Pyrobaculum calidifontis JCM 11548: one gene and its partner. Each later gene encodes a partner of the first gene's protein in a complex. Links are inferred from orthologs where the notes say so. Each region holds a gene or a part of one and is shown on either strand. Other genes may lie near its edges. The genes, in order: pcn and fen.

Evidence for each region.
Region 2: the proteins of pcn (region 1) and fen are in contact, whole or in part, in a crystal structure (PDB 1RXZ), measured with the Archaeoglobus fulgidus proteins. The link is inferred for Pyrobaculum calidifontis JCM 11548 from one-to-one orthologs. Residues at the interface, in WP_010877842.1 of Archaeoglobus fulgidus: Asn43, Val44, Ala45, Met46, Pro120, Arg121, Pro123, Leu125, Gln151, Met192, Ser194, Asn218, Tyr219, Pro220, Ile237, Leu238, Ala239, Pro240, Arg241, Ile242, Glu243, Ser244; in WP_010877775.1 of Archaeoglobus fulgidus: Lys326, Ser327, Thr328, Gln329, Ala330, Thr331, Leu332, Glu333, Arg334, Trp335, Phe336.

The regions. Positions count from the first base shown.
Region 1 is NC_009073.1:929,399-936,338, forward strand. The notes cover bases 2,720-5,499. They hold pcn (proliferating cell nuclear antigen (pcna)), read left to right. Parts: upstream 2,720-3,623; coding sequence 3,624-4,376; downstream 4,377-5,499. Other genes in these bases: PCAL_RS05260 (30S ribosomal protein S19e), read right to left, coding at 2,720-3,092; PCAL_RS05265 (transcription factor S), read left to right, coding at 3,167-3,499; priS (DNA primase catalytic subunit PriS), read left to right, coding at 4,373-5,311; PCAL_RS05280 (DNA replication complex subunit Gins51), read left to right, coding at 5,304-5,499. Also shown: PCAL_RS05235 (molybdopterin molybdotransferase MoeA), read right to left, coding at 1-973; PCAL_RS05240 (hypothetical protein), read left to right, coding at 1,112-1,402; PCAL_RS05245 (geranylgeranylglyceryl/heptaprenylglyceryl phosphate synthase), read left to right, coding at 1,389-2,114; PCAL_RS05250 (50S ribosomal protein L39e), read right to left, coding at 2,103-2,258; PCAL_RS05255 (DNA-binding protein), read right to left, coding at 2,290-2,616; more of PCAL_RS05260, read right to left, coding at 2,616-2,719; more of PCAL_RS05280, read left to right, coding at 5,500-5,789; PCAL_RS05285 (50S ribosomal protein L44e), read left to right, coding at 5,857-6,132; PCAL_RS05290 (30S ribosomal protein S27e), read left to right, coding at 6,137-6,340; PCAL_RS05295 (translation initiation factor IF-2 subunit alpha), read left to right, coding at 6,361-6,940.
Region 2 is NC_009073.1:1,955,739-1,962,749, reverse strand. The notes cover bases 1-2,851. They hold fen (flap endonuclease-1), read right to left. Parts: upstream 2,021-2,851; coding sequence 980-2,020; downstream 1-979. Other genes in these bases: PCAL_RS11220 (CDC48 family AAA ATPase), read right to left, coding at 2,259-2,851; PCAL_RS11225 (hypothetical protein), read right to left, coding at 2,041-2,262; pcm (protein-L-isoaspartate O-methyltransferase), read right to left, coding at 357-980; aspS (aspartate--tRNA(Asn) ligase), read left to right, coding at 1-360. Outside these bases: more of PCAL_RS11220, read right to left, coding at 2,852-4,454; PCAL_RS11215 (elongation factor 1-beta), read right to left, coding at 4,487-4,765; PCAL_RS11210 (zinc finger domain-containing protein), read right to left, coding at 4,798-4,995; PCAL_RS11200 (ABC transporter substrate-binding protein), read left to right, coding at 5,353-6,774; PCAL_RS11195 (carbohydrate ABC transporter permease), read left to right, coding at 6,771-7,011. UniProt on the Methanocaldococcus jannaschii protein: Structure-specific nuclease with 5'-flap endonuclease and 5'-3' exonuclease activities involved in DNA replication and repair.

The DNA of each region.
Region 1 (6,940 bases):
CATTTGCCATGTGGCGTAGCACTGGCTCCACGATTCGAACTACGCCGTGTAACGCGCTTATGGGGTACCCAGAGAGGCCGAAGATGGGCTTGCCCTCTACTACGGCGACGCTGGTGGGGCGGCCAGGCCTCATGCGGAACCCCCTCAGCCCCTGGTAGCCCAACTTGTAGAAGTGGTCTATCTCGCTGGGCCCAGCCCCCCCGGTTATAATCACGGCGTCGTACTGAGCCAAGAAGCGGTCAACGGCGGCTCTAACTTCCTCATGTTTATCGCCAGTAACCACCTTCTCTCTGACCTCTACATAGGGCATAAACGTCCTTATGTACCACTCTACCAAAGTCGCCGTAGACTCAATGACTTTCCCCCTCATCACAAGCTCAGCCGCCACCTCTGGGTCTATGGGGGGAACCACTAGCTCGTCCCCAGTGGCCACTATGCCCACAGTAGCCTTTCTATACACTGGCACAGTGGTCACGCCTACGTCTAAGAGGCCGACGACGTCAAAGGGCGTAATTACCTGGCCTTGTTTAACTAGAAGCGCCCCCCTCTGCACGTAGGAGCCGGGCGGGTCCACGTTGGCGTATTTCTCATACCTCCTCTCCACCTCTACGTAGTCCCCCTCTCTTTTGACAGCCTCCTCTGGCACAACCGCGTCTGCCCCCTCTGGCAGAAAGGCGCCCACTGTTACATACACCGTCTCCCCCGGCTTGAGGGAGAGATCTCTCCTGAATTGCCCCACCAAGACTCTCCCAACCACTTTAAATCTGCCGGGGGTGGCCTCGGAGCTGACGGCGTATCCGTCGTAGGCGGCTCTGGGGTATGGGGGATAGTCGTGCGGTGCCGCGACGTCGCGAGCTGCCACATAGCCAACGGCGTCCCAGGTTGCGATCTTCTTCACATCGCCGATCTTCTTAACGAGGGGCAGTATCTCTGCCACTTTCGCCAGCGGATTAAGCCCGGCGAGGTAGCGCATGTATGTCGCCCAGGCTCTGTATATAAAGTTTTTATACCAAGCCGTAGGAGACGTCGGTGATGGAGTCAGGGTTACGGCGATAGATGACCGGAGGCGCTATCGCTGATATATTTATATACAGGGCTGTGGAAGTCGTCGATGGGCAAGCGTAGGAAGAGGAGGAAAATTCTTCTCAAGCCTAAGAAGACGTTGCCCAAGATCTTCACTTGTCCACACTGCGGCGCCCAGCTGGTAACTGTGAAGAAGACGAAGAACGGCTACCTAGTGATCTGCGGAAGCTGCGGCCTTAGCCACGAGTTTGAAGAAAGGGCCGGGTGGATGCCCGTGGACTACTACAACGCCTTTGTCGACTTATACCTAGAGGGCAAGATCCAGCCCCCCCAGCCTAGCCACGCGCATTCCGAGGGCGGGGGAGATGAAGCTAGTTGACTACCTACTGGAGGGCAGCGTTAAACACTTCACGCTGATAGACCCCGACAAGTCGGTGGACTATTTGAAGATAGTGAGATACGCACTTGACGCGGGGACAGACGGAATCTTGGTGGGCGGCTCTTTGGGCATTAGAGAGACGCAGATGACGCAAGTGGTGAAGGACATCAAGTCTGTGGCACACGTCCCCGTGGTCCTATTCCCCGGCTCTCCGAGCCAGCTCACAGAGGAGGCCGACGGCGTTTTGTTCCTCAGCGTATTAAACTCCCTAGACCCCTACTTCATAATTGGGGCGCAGGTGCAAGGCGCTGTGTTAATAGCCAAACACTTCCCAAGGCTAGAGGTGATATCCACCGCATACGTCATCGTGGGCGACGGAGGAGCGGCAGGATTTGTCTCCATGAGCAAGCCAATTCCCTACGCCCGGTGGGACTTGGCCGTGGCTTACGCGCTCGCCGCCTACTACATAGGCTTCGGCGCCGTGTACCTAGAGGCCGGGAGCGGGGCTCCGCAGCCGGTGCCGCCGGAGATGGTGAGGGCGGTGAGAAAAGTCTTCCCAAGAGTTTTAATAGTGGGCGGAGGGATAAGAAGCGGCGAGGCGGCGCGTCAATTGGCGCGAGAGAGGCCTAATGTAATTGTGACGGGGACCTTAGCCGAGGAGCAACCCGAGAAGCTTGCCGAAGTCGTCAGAGCTATAAAATCAAGCCTTTAACTTCTGCCTTCTCCAGTGCCGCCTCGCGGGGGACCTAGTAACCCTCCTTTTTGTCTTGGCGATGACCCACAGGGGAGGGTTTCTGTTGCTGTTTAAAGCCGCGGCGAGCCTAAGCTTCTTGCCCAGCGGCTTGTTTCTAGCCATGGCCGCCTAAAATGTCGAAGTTTTAAATTTTTCAGAGTCGGAATCTGTACTCTTGCCGGGTTTGGCTGTACACAGCCTCTAGGATCTTCTTCAAAGTCTCGTCGTCTATTGGCACTTTTACTCTTCCAGAGGAGGCCAGGGAGATCAATTGTTGCTCCAGCGCCTCCACGATGTCCGGCCTTACGACTCTAATGTTGTCTAGCCTCGCCAAGGCCTCCGGCGTTAGTATCCTCTTGAGCACTGCCCTCCTCTGGGCCGCCGCTATTTGCGCCTGCCGCTCTGCCTCTGCCCTCTTTTGTAGCTCCTCGAGCTTTTTCCTTCTAAGTTCTTCAAGCTCTCTATCCTCGGCCTCTGCCATTACTCCTTGGGCGGCGCGACGTATTTGGCGAGCTCAGGCCTCTGCTTCACCAACTCTTTTGCAATACGGGCGGCGACTCTGTCCACAAGAGACTTGCCCTCTGGCGTCAACACGCGCCCCCTCTTGGTCTTTGTCACAAAACCCGCATGTTCTAGCTGTTGTAGAATCTTCCTAATTATTGCGCCGCCTGCCTTTCTAGTTCTCTCGGGCCTAGTCTTGTCGCCTATCTTGGCCCTGTAGCCATAGGCGGTTCTAAGAGAACCGACGCCGACGGGTCCATATATGTAAAGCTTTCTCATAATAGAGGCGGCACGTATGTACCACCAGTCCTCGCTCATGGGCGGCCTCTCCTTATTGGCCCCAGTTTTTACAAAAGGCGCCCAGACAGGCGGCTTGACCTGCGGCACGTTGTCCTTTATGTACTTCGCCAACTCCGCTATTAACAAGTCTGCTGGCACGTCTTTCACCGAAGTCACGTGTCCCACACCCCCCGGGTTTATAAGTTTTCGTGGGCAAAAAGAATTTAAAGGGCAGGGGCAGGGGGACCTCTGTGAGATTTTGTCCAAACGACAAGAGCTTGTTAATCCCAGTAAAGAAGGGCGATCGCACAGTGCTTAGATGTCCCAAATGCGGCTACGAGGAGGAGGTGTCTCAAGAGGTTAGAGGCAGGTACCAGAGCAAATCCGCAGTAGAAAACAAAAACCAACTCATAGTAGTTGCAGACAACGCAGTTAACTTGCCCAAGGTAAAGACGCGGGGTTGCCCAAAGTGCGGCCACGACGAGGCCTACTTCTGGGTTCAGCAGACGAGAGCCGCCGACGAGCCTCCCACCAGATTCTACAAGTGTACAAAATGCGGCCACGTGTGGCGGGAATACGAATAGCCCATCTTTTCTATCGCAGTCAGAGGAGGCGTTGGCGGCGGGCCGCCCGCATAGGCGCTTAGGGGTACCTTAGGGTGGGGTGTATTATGGGTTCAATTTTTTAAAAAGTGGGCCACCTTATGTCATGCCTAAGTATGTTCTAACGTATATGGACGCCAAGGAGTTCGCGTACATAATAGACTCACTATCGGTGTTGGTGGAGGAGGCAAGCTTCGTGCTTAGGAGCGATGGCCTTTTTCTCCGCGCGTTAGACGCGTCTAGGACGGCCATGGTAGACCTCTCTATGCCTAAGGAGGCCTTTGAGGAATTCCCAGAGGTTGAGGAAGAGGTAAAGCTCGGCTTCAATTTTAAGGATCTTAAGAAGCTACTGCGGCGGGTGAAGAAGGGCGACAAGATAAGCCTTGAAATCGAGGAGTCCAGAGTCAAGGTGAAGCTGGTGGGCAAGTCTGTCAGATCTATAACTCTCCCCATGATTGAGGTGGTGTCTGAGGAGCTCCCAACGCCTAAGGTGGTCTTCACGGCGCTTGTCAAAACCAGTAGCGACGTATTGGCCTCTGCTGTGAAAGACGCAGACGCTGTAGCAGACGAGGTGAAGTTTGAGGCAAACGAGGACGCCTTTGTAATAAGCGCGGCCAGCGACAAGGGCGAGGTGGAAGTGCGGCTGGACAAGGGCAGCGAGCTTGTCTACGAGTTTGACGTAAAGGAGCCGGCCTCGGCCCGCTATTCGCTGGAGTACCTCGTGGACATCGTGGGCAAGGCGTCTAAAATAAGCGACATAGCCACTGTGGAGTTGGCCACTGCGAAGCCTGTCTTGCTCACCTTCGACATACCGGCCGGCGGCCGAATTGCCTACTACGTGGCGCCGAGGGTGGAGTGATTGTAGAAGTATTTTTCCGCAACTACTACAGGAACTACGCGAAGCTGGAAGTAGACGAGGTGGAAAAGAGGGAGTTCGCCTTCCAGCCCTTTGTCGGCGGCATGGTTAGGCACAAGGCCTTTAAAAACCTCGAAGAGCTGAAGAGGCACTTGGTTGAGAAGACGCCTCGGCACGTCTACTACTCCACCGCCCGGTACGAGAGGCCTTGGGAGGAGGACATGGAGCGAAAGGGCTGGCTAGGCGCCGACTTAGTATTTGACATAGATGGAGACCACCTCGACACTGAGGCGTGTAGAGAGAGCAAGGTGGTGTCTTTGGCGTGTCTAGAGGACGCCAAGGAGGAGGCCAACAAGCTCATAGACGTGTTGACAGAGGAGCTGGGCCTTAAGCCGACTAAGGTCGTATTCTCCGGCAACAGGGGATTCCACGTGCACGTGGTCGATGAAGAGGTGTTGGCCCTTGGGCAAAAGGAGCGTAGAGAGCTTGTGAACTACCTAAAGGCAGTCGGGTTTGACCCCTCTAAGTTCCACATGAAGGTGGGGAGGCGGAAGGTCGTGTTGTACGAGGAGGAGGCCGTGGGCAACCTCTTGCGCATTAGGAGAGGCATAGAGGACCCCGAGGCGTTGAAGGTTGAGGTAGACGAGGTGGTGACGCAGGACGTGCATAGGCTCATAAGGGCCCCCGGCTCGCTCAACGGGAAGACGGGCCTCGTGGCATTGCCTCTCTCAGTGAGAGACTTGGAAAAAGAAGTGGCGCACATAGTCGAGAGGGCTATCGCCTTTAGAAAGGGGAATTTGAGGCTGAGGTTCGAAAAGCCGTTCCAGGGCACTGTGTTGTTTGAAAAAGTGGAGGCGAGAGAGGGCGACATTAAGACGCTGCCAGCACATGTGGCCATATACCTAGAGCTACAGGAATTTGGCAAAATATATGATTGAGAAGCTGAGGCTCTGGTTAGCCGCTGAGGCTAACTCGCGCTTTCTCACAGAGCCGCCGTACGGCTCGTACGCAGAGGCGGCTGAGCAGTTTGTCAGAGATTTGCAGAACTCGCCGCTGCCGCAGAGCATAGCGGAGCAGGTTAAAGCCCATGTCTACTCCACGTTGGTCACGATAGTGGAACTTAGAACGCGGAAGATACTGTGGGAACTGAGCCAAGGCCGCGAGCCTAAGAATACGACGGCAGAAGAGGAGAGGCTCATACGGCCGTTGTTGAAAATCCTCCGTGCCAGACCCCACCGGAGAGAGGCGCAGGAGTATGTGATTGTACAATTCGTAACTCCCCACCCTGCCATAATAACTGAGGACTTTAAACAGATAGGTCCCTTTAACAAGGGCGACTTGGCTAAACTGCCTCCCCGCGACGCGAAAGACCTAGAGGAAAGGGGCGTTGCCAGACTCCTCCGGCTTGAAGACTAACTGAGGCCCGATCCCCTGCGGGGCGTGGTGGGAGTAAAATTTATTTTGTCCCCCTTTTTGCCCCTTCGTGAAGTTTCCCAAGAGCGTAAATATGTACTGTCCACGGTGTAACACATATACGCAGCATAGCGTGTCCAACTACCACGGAGGTCAGAGGAGGTCGCTGGCGGAGGGCCAGAGGAGGTATGAGAGAAAGTTGAAGGGGTACGGCTCCACTCCTAAGCCTAAGCAGAAGAGGTTTGCCAAGGTCAATAAAAAGGTGACCTTAGTATTTACCTGCACTAAGTGCGGCTACAAAATTGTGAAGAGCTTAGGCAGGATGAAGAAGGTGGAACTGGTGTAGGCCCATGCCACAGAGGTTCAGCAGAGTCCTAATACCACAGCCTCGGTCTAGGTTTGTTAGACTTAGGTGCCCCGACTGTGGAAACGAGCAGGTAACCTTTAGCCACGCCGCGATGGTGGTGCGCTGTCTCGTGTGCGGCAGAGTTTTGGCGCAACCCACCGGTGGGAAGGCGATTTTCGCAGGCCACGTCGTAAAAGTTTTAGAATAGCCCCCAAACCCCTTCCTTCAATGAAGTTAGTGAAAAAGGATTTTCCAGACGTAGGCGAGTTAGTCATAGGCACAGTCAAAAAGATCGCGGAGCACGGGGCGTATGTGTACCTAGACGAATACGACTTGGAGGCCTTTGCGCCGACGCAAGAGGTGGTCCAGTCTTGGTTTCACAGCATTAGGGATTACATAAAGGAGGGCAATAAGACGGTGTTTAAGGTGATAAGCGTAAACCCCAAGATGCGCGTGGTAGAGGTTTCTCTCAAGAGAGTTAGAGTAGACGAGAAGGAGAAGAAGCTCCTCCTCTACCGCCACAGAGTCAGAGTGTTGAAGCTCTTGGAAATCGCCATGAAGAGGCTGAACAGGCCGCCACAAGAGGCTTTAAACGTCTTGTGGTATCTAGAGGAGCAGTTCGGCGACCCCTTCAAAGTCTTCGAAGAAATTGTGAAAACGGGGCCGCAGGTGTTAGACGGGTTAGACCTAGACGACAAGCTGAAGGAGCTCCTCGTAGAGCTGGCCCGGCAACAGGTGGAAATCCCACCCACGAAGATCTCCGGCGTAATTAAGGCCGTGAGCGTGGAGGGCGATGGCGTTGAGAAGA
Region 2 (7,011 bases), 1.0 Mb from region 1 along the record:
TTGATGAAGCTCTATGGGCCGGTGTACTTCATAGTGGACTTCCCAGCCGCGCTGAGGCCCTTCTACACCAAGAGGAAGGAGGGAGAGCTTAGCGAGTCCTACGACTTGATTATCAACGGGTTAGAGATAGCCTCTGGAGCCACGAGGATACATAGAAGAGACGAGCTAGAGGAGGAGATGCGCCGCCGCGGTCTTGACCCCAGGCTGTTTGAAAGCCACCTCTCCGTCTTTGACTACGGCATGCCTCCGCACGCGGGGTTCGGCTTGGGATTTAACCGCCTCGTGACGGCTCTCTTAAACCTCGACAATGTGAGACACGCCACGCTGTACCCAAGGGACAGGTATAGAGTTGAGCCCTAGCCCTCTCTGAGGGGGACGAAGAGGACGTATGTAACCGCCTGTCTCTTAACCTTCCCCCCGCTCTTCACCACTTTGTACAACACCTGTCCCACCCCCTCTTCTACTGGTATCACCATGACTCCCCCCTCTCTCAACTGTTCCACCAACGCCTTTGGAATCTCAGAGGCAGCTGCGGTTACTAACACGGCGTCGAAGGGAGCATGCCTCTCAAGCCCCCGTCTGCCGTCTCCGCGGTATACTTCAACTACGCCGAGGTATCCCAACCTCTCTAGGTTCTGCGCGGCGAATATGGCGAGCTCTCTCACTATCTCCACCGTGTACACTTTGCCCTGTCTCTCTATAGCCTCTGCGCAGACAGCCGCGTGATAGCCAGACCCAGTGCCCACCTCAAGTATCTTCATGCCGGGCCTCGGCTCGATGAGCTCGCACATCATGGCCACCATGTGGGGCGCAGAGATTGTGGCCCCGGCGAAGAGGGGGAGTGGCCTATCTTCGTAAGCCATCATCCTATACTCCGGAGTCACAAACTCCTCACGCGGCACCTTCAGCATTGCGTTTTTTACTCTCTCAGACTTAATCACGCCCTCCTTTACTAACTCGGCTACCAGCCTAGCCGCCATTAGAAAAACGCGTCGAGAGACGTTGTCTTAACCTTCCCCCTGGCCTTAGCCAATCTTTCCAAGGCCTTGGCCACTCTCTCCTGTGAGAAGTCGTGCTCTTCGACGAGCAGTTCCACGATCTTTCTCTCGTCGGGGGTAGAGAGCTCTGTGCTGTACTGATCTGTGACAGGCGGGTTTAGGAAGAACTCCCTAATCTTAAGCGGGTCTACGGGGAATTGCACGCCCTTTAGCACGGTCTGGAGGAGCTTCTCTAGGCTCCCGAACTCCCATATGAGCTTGAGCGCCTTCTGAGGCCCCACACCCGGCACCCCCTCTGGGTTGTAGTCTGTGCCCAAGAGTATCGCCAAGTCGATTAACTGCTCCCTGCCCTTCAGCTTGAGCGATTTAAGCACAGCGTCTAGCTCTATTAACTCTGGCGAGAGCTCCACCACCTCCTCCCCTACCTTTCTCTTGGGAGACACGGCTAGGTTTCTAACTAGGCGGGGCGAACCGAAAAGCAGAGAGTCGTAGTCTTGGCTACCCACGGCCCAGCAGTGCCCCCTCTTGGCCATGTGGGCGGCCTGCGCCTCGCCCTCGCTTGGGGCTTGCACCCACGGGATACCCATGTAGGTCAACAACTTCTTTGCATCTTCCACCATCTCACTCGTCAAAAAGATCGCCCTCTTTGCGTACTTGGCCACGTCTTCCCTCCTCCCCTCCCTTATTGCCTTCTCCACCTCTTCCAAAGCCTTCTCCTTGGCCTTCTTCCGCTGTTCAATCTCTAGGAGCTTAAATTCGGGGGGCTTCCCATCGAATACATACACAGGCTTAACCCCCGCCTCTAGTAGGTTTATCGTGCGGTAAAATAGGCCGGAGAGGTGGCTGGTTATACGCCCCGCGCGGTCCATAAGCGGAGTTCCATCGGGCTGGCGGATAGACGCGAGAAATTGGTAAAGCGCGTTGTAGGCGTCGAGGGCAACGCACTTGCCGGCCAAACTTTCCAGCTTTATCTCACGCCTAGCCTCTTTTCCAATGAGTTTGCCTAGCTCAGTAACGCCCATGTATATACAACAACTAAATATTATTTACGCTTGAAGACTTGGAAAACCTCTCTATTCTCACGCCTCACCCGCCTGACGTAGATCTTTTTATAAATCTCAAGCGTCATGAGAGCCTTAGCCAACTCCGAGTCGCTTATCTGTACGCCGGCCCGCGCCAATACGGACTTAATATCGTCGCTTGTGACACTTTCCTGTCTCCTCAGGAGCATCTCCACGACGTTTCCCACAGTGGTGAGGATCATAGGTACAGCGGAGGCGTTGCCCTGGCCTTGGTCGGAGTAGTTAACTGTCTGGCGCGCTCAAGCCAAGACTCGTAGAACTTCAACATGTCGGGAGTCACAGAGGGTCTAACTTTCTTAAGCGCCTCCTCGAAGTGGCGCATGGAGACCTCCTTTGTGTCTATGTTTTCGCGAAGCGCGAGGAACGTCGCCTCTCTTACCAAGAGCTCTAAATCTGCGCCTGAGTAGCCCTCAGTCCTCCTAGCTATCTCCTCTAAGTCCACATCTTTGGCCAAGGGGGTAGCCCTGGTGTGTATGAGCAAGATCTCAAGCCTGGCCTTAAAGTCGGGGGGCGGCACGTATATAATTCTGTCAAATCTGCCCGGCCTCAGCAACGCGGGGTCTACCAAGTCGGGGCGATTTGTGGCCGCTATTACCACCACGTTCTCCAGGGCCTTTATGCCGTCCATCTCTGCCAAGAGTTGTGCAACAACCCGCTCACTTACGAGAGAGTCCCCGCCAAGCCCCCTAGCCGTGGCCAGCGCATCAATCTCGTCTATGAATATAACGGCCGGAGCCGCCATACGGGCCTTTCTAAAGATCTCTCTGACCATTTTCTCAGACTCGCCCACCCACTTGGAGAAGATCTCCGGCCCCCTAACTGCCACGAAGTTGGCCCCAGACTCGGTGGCAACGGCCTTGGCTAAAAGCGTCTTCCCAGTGCCTGGCGGGCCGAACAACAGTATGCCCTTGGGGGCCCTCAGGCCGAACTTCTTAAAGCGGTCGGGGTACTTAAGAGGCCACTCCACGGCCTCCCTCAGCTCCTGTTTTACATTTTCAAGGCCCCCTATGTCGTCCCAGCGGACCCGCGGCACCTCTATGTGCACCTCTCTGAGGGCAGAGGGGATAATCTCCCGCAACGCGCCCATGAAGTCGGCCATTGTGACCTTGATTTTCTCAAACACCTCGGGGGGTATAGAGGGTTGGTTCAGGTCAATAAGCCCGCTCTGAATAGCCCTCCTCAACGCGCTCATAGCCGCCTCCCTCGCCAAGGCGGCTAAGTCGGCCCCAGTGAAGCCGTGTGTAATCTCGGCGAGTTTTCTCAAATCGACGTCGGGCCCCAGAGGCATGTTCCGGGTATGTATAACAAGTATCTCATACCGGCCCTTGAAGTCGGGAGGATTAATCCAGATCTCTCTGTCGAATCTTCCCGGCCTTCTCAACGCTGGGTCTACTGCGTCTGGGCGGTTTGTGGCTCCTATGACTATTACCTGTCCTCTTTCTTGTAGTCCGTCCATTAGGGTGAGGAGCTGTGCCACTACTCTCTTCTCCACTTCGCCGGTCACCTCCTCTCTCTTGGGCGCTATGGCGTCGATCTCGTCTATGAAGATGATTGCGGGGGCGTTCTTCTTAGCCTCCTCAAATATCTCTCTCAGCCTAGCCTCAGACTCGCCGTAGTACTTAGACATGATCTCAGGCCCGTTAATGGCCACGAAGTAGGCGTTAGCCTCGTTGGCCACGGCCTTGGCCAAAAGCGTCTTCCCAGTGCCAGGAGGCCCAATAAGCAGAATGCCCTTAGGCGGCTCTATGCCCAAGTGCTTAAAAAGCTCAGGATGCCGAAGAGGAAGCTCCACAAGCTCCCTAATCTTCTGCTTAGCATCCTCCAAATCGCCGATGTCCTCCCAAGTCACGTGCGGGATCTTGACGCCTGACACCGGTTTTTCAAATATCTGAATCTGCGTGTCGTCGTTTATTATGACAATGGAGTTGGAGGGCTTGGTCTGAATTACTTGGAATGTGAGAGGCTGGCTAAGCACGTGGATTTGCAACATGTCGCCCTCAACTACCACGTACTCCCTCAACCTCTGCTTAATGTACTGCAGGAAGTTTGCATCAACGGCGATGGTCATAGACACGGGTGCAAGCTTTACAAACGCCGCGGGCTTTGGCTCGACCCTTCTCACTCTTACAGTCTCGTTGAGAGCCACGTCGGCGTTCTTCCTAAGTATGCTGTTCATCCTAATTACGCCCTTGCCCCTATCCTCGGGAAGGCCGTTCCACACCTTAGCGGCAGTCCTCCTCCTCCCAACGATTTCAACCACGTCGCCCACCATTATCCCCGCCCTCTCCATAACCTCGGGGTCTATCCTCACCACTGGACGATTAGCGTCCCGTGCCTTGCTCTCGAGAACTCTTAATTCAATCCACTCACTCACGACAAAAAGTTCGAACTAGGTATAAAAACGTGTCAGAAGCTCAGCCTGCTGAAATACTCAAGCTCAAAACCACCGACGCCCTCCACAGAGCGGAGAATCTCCTCCACCTCGTCAGAGCTATACTCGTCAGACTCGGGCATCCTAATGTAGAACCTAAGAGCCTTAATGCCAAACCCAATCTCCTCCACCTCCACCTTGTCAACCTTATACTTTGGCGCAAGCCTATTGACTATCGCCTCTTTCAACTTTTCAACGTCTACCTCAACGCTCTCTGGGAGAACCCTATATACTAACGCCACTTCTGCCGACATGGGTACGCCAAATTCGCAAAGCTATAAAAGAGTTACGGCCCTACAAACCCACACTCAGGACACCTATACGGCACCCCAAGCTTCCGCGCCCTAGCACTTCTCACAATAGTCGTCTTCCCACAGTTAGGACAAGCAAAAACCACCCCCCTCTCCAACGGCGCCAAAGGCCAGTTTGTCGTCGAATCCGCTGGAGGCGACGGGCCATAGATACGAGCACCCCTAATCGACATAGGAAGCCAAGACAGGCGCGGTATAAAAACTTTACCAACCCGCGGCCAAGTCTAATAATTCGACCTAAACGCTAACACAGCGTCGACGATGCGAGTACAGAGATCTTTTCCGCATTCTACTTTTAGTCGCAAGACAAGGGAAATTTGACACGCCGGGGGTGGGATTTGAACCCACGCCCCCTGAACGGGGACGGGATATCCCCGCCTTAGCCCTCGAGTCCCGCGCCTTGGGCCGCTCGGCCACCCCGGCGCCTCTATTTGAGTATGTGTATTTAAGTCTTGATCCTCCTTGTTAAGGCACTGCTACGTTGGGCGACGTAGCAATACTTTAAAAGCATTAGAAGTCTATGTTTTTCTATGAAGACATCCCAGCTTCTTGCAATAGTTGTGTTAGTCGTTGTTGTGGGCGTCGTTGCATATATTCTGGGCACCATGCAACAAGCGCCGCAGGTTACACAGACGGCTCCCACACCCCCCGCTCAGACGACGGCGCAGGTAAAGAAAATCTCATTCTACACCTGGTGGGCTGGCCTTGAAAGATTTGCAATAGATGCAGTTATTGGGAACTTTACAAAGAAGACGGGTATTCAGGTAGAGAAAACCGCCGTGCCCGGCGGCGCTGGTGTAAACGCCAAATTTGCAATTTTGGCATTAATGCAGGCGGGGAATCCGCCTGCGGCGTTTCAAGTGCACTGTGGGCCTGAGATTCTGAGCTATATCTATGTGGCTCCGAAGGGGGAGGCCAGCTTTGTAGAGTTGAGCAGTGTGGCAAAGGAAATAGATATGACGACTCAAGCGCCTGACGTACTTTCGGCGTGCTCCCTGAACGGGAAAGTATACGCATTGCCAGTTAATATACACAGGGCAAATCTCATATTTATAAATAAACAGGTTTTAGACAAAATTGGTGGTTCTGTTCCCAAGAGTTTAGACGACTTAGTTGCCCTATGTAATAAGGCAACCTCCATGGGCATCCCATGCCTACTGCAAGCCGGCGCCGACCAGTTCACAATACTGCACTTATGGGAGCAAGTGTTTTTGGCCGTAGCCGGGCCGCAGAAGTTCATAATATTTACGTATGGAACACTGCCCCCAGACGACCCCTCTCTACGCCAGGCCACAGAGGTGTTCTTGACGCTTTCGAAGACATTTCCTGCTAATTGGCCTTCTCTGGATTGGACGGGGGCTGTGGCAGACTTAGTTGCTGGAAAAGGCTTGGCGCATGTAGATGGCGACTGGGTAGTGGGGTTGATATACAACGTCTATCCACAGGTGAAGATGTGCCCCTACACTGCTGTCACGCCAGACTGCAATATAATAGTGGCTCCATTCCCTGGAACTCAAGGTATTTACAACCTAGTTATAGACGCGGTGGCAGTACCCGCTGGGTCTCCCACTACGCAGATGGGGATAGAATTTGTGAAATACTTCGCGGGACCGGAGGGGCAGTCGATTTTCAACCCGCTTAAGGGCTCCATAGCGGTTTATAAGAACATAGACCCAGCCATATATCCCACGCCTATACAGAGGTGGGAGGTGGAGGAGTATAGGAATGCCAAGGCCTATGTATTTAGCCTAACACACGGCGCATTATTCTCTGACGTGTGGCAGTCATTGCTACAACAGTCCATTGTACTCGTACAAACGGGTCGGACCGACTTATGGTACAATACGTTGGCCAGCGCCCTCAATACCGAGAGATCCCTCTGGAAGGATACTTGGTACATGGGAGCGCCTGGGAAACCCTTCGGCGGCTATCAGCCACCTTGGGTTAAATGAGAAAATCTCTTATACTTTTTTTACTACCGCTTTTTATTGCTATAACTTTTTTATACTCGTTTATACTGTGGAATTTATATTATTCATTAACAAATTATTCTATTCTCACTCCATATGAAAGTTTTGTTGGTTTTAATACATATGCGCAATTATTTAGCGATCCCCTATTCCAAGAAGCATTCGCTAAAACTCTTCTCTGGATCTTCATACTTGTATCGTTGGGCAATGTCGTAGGCC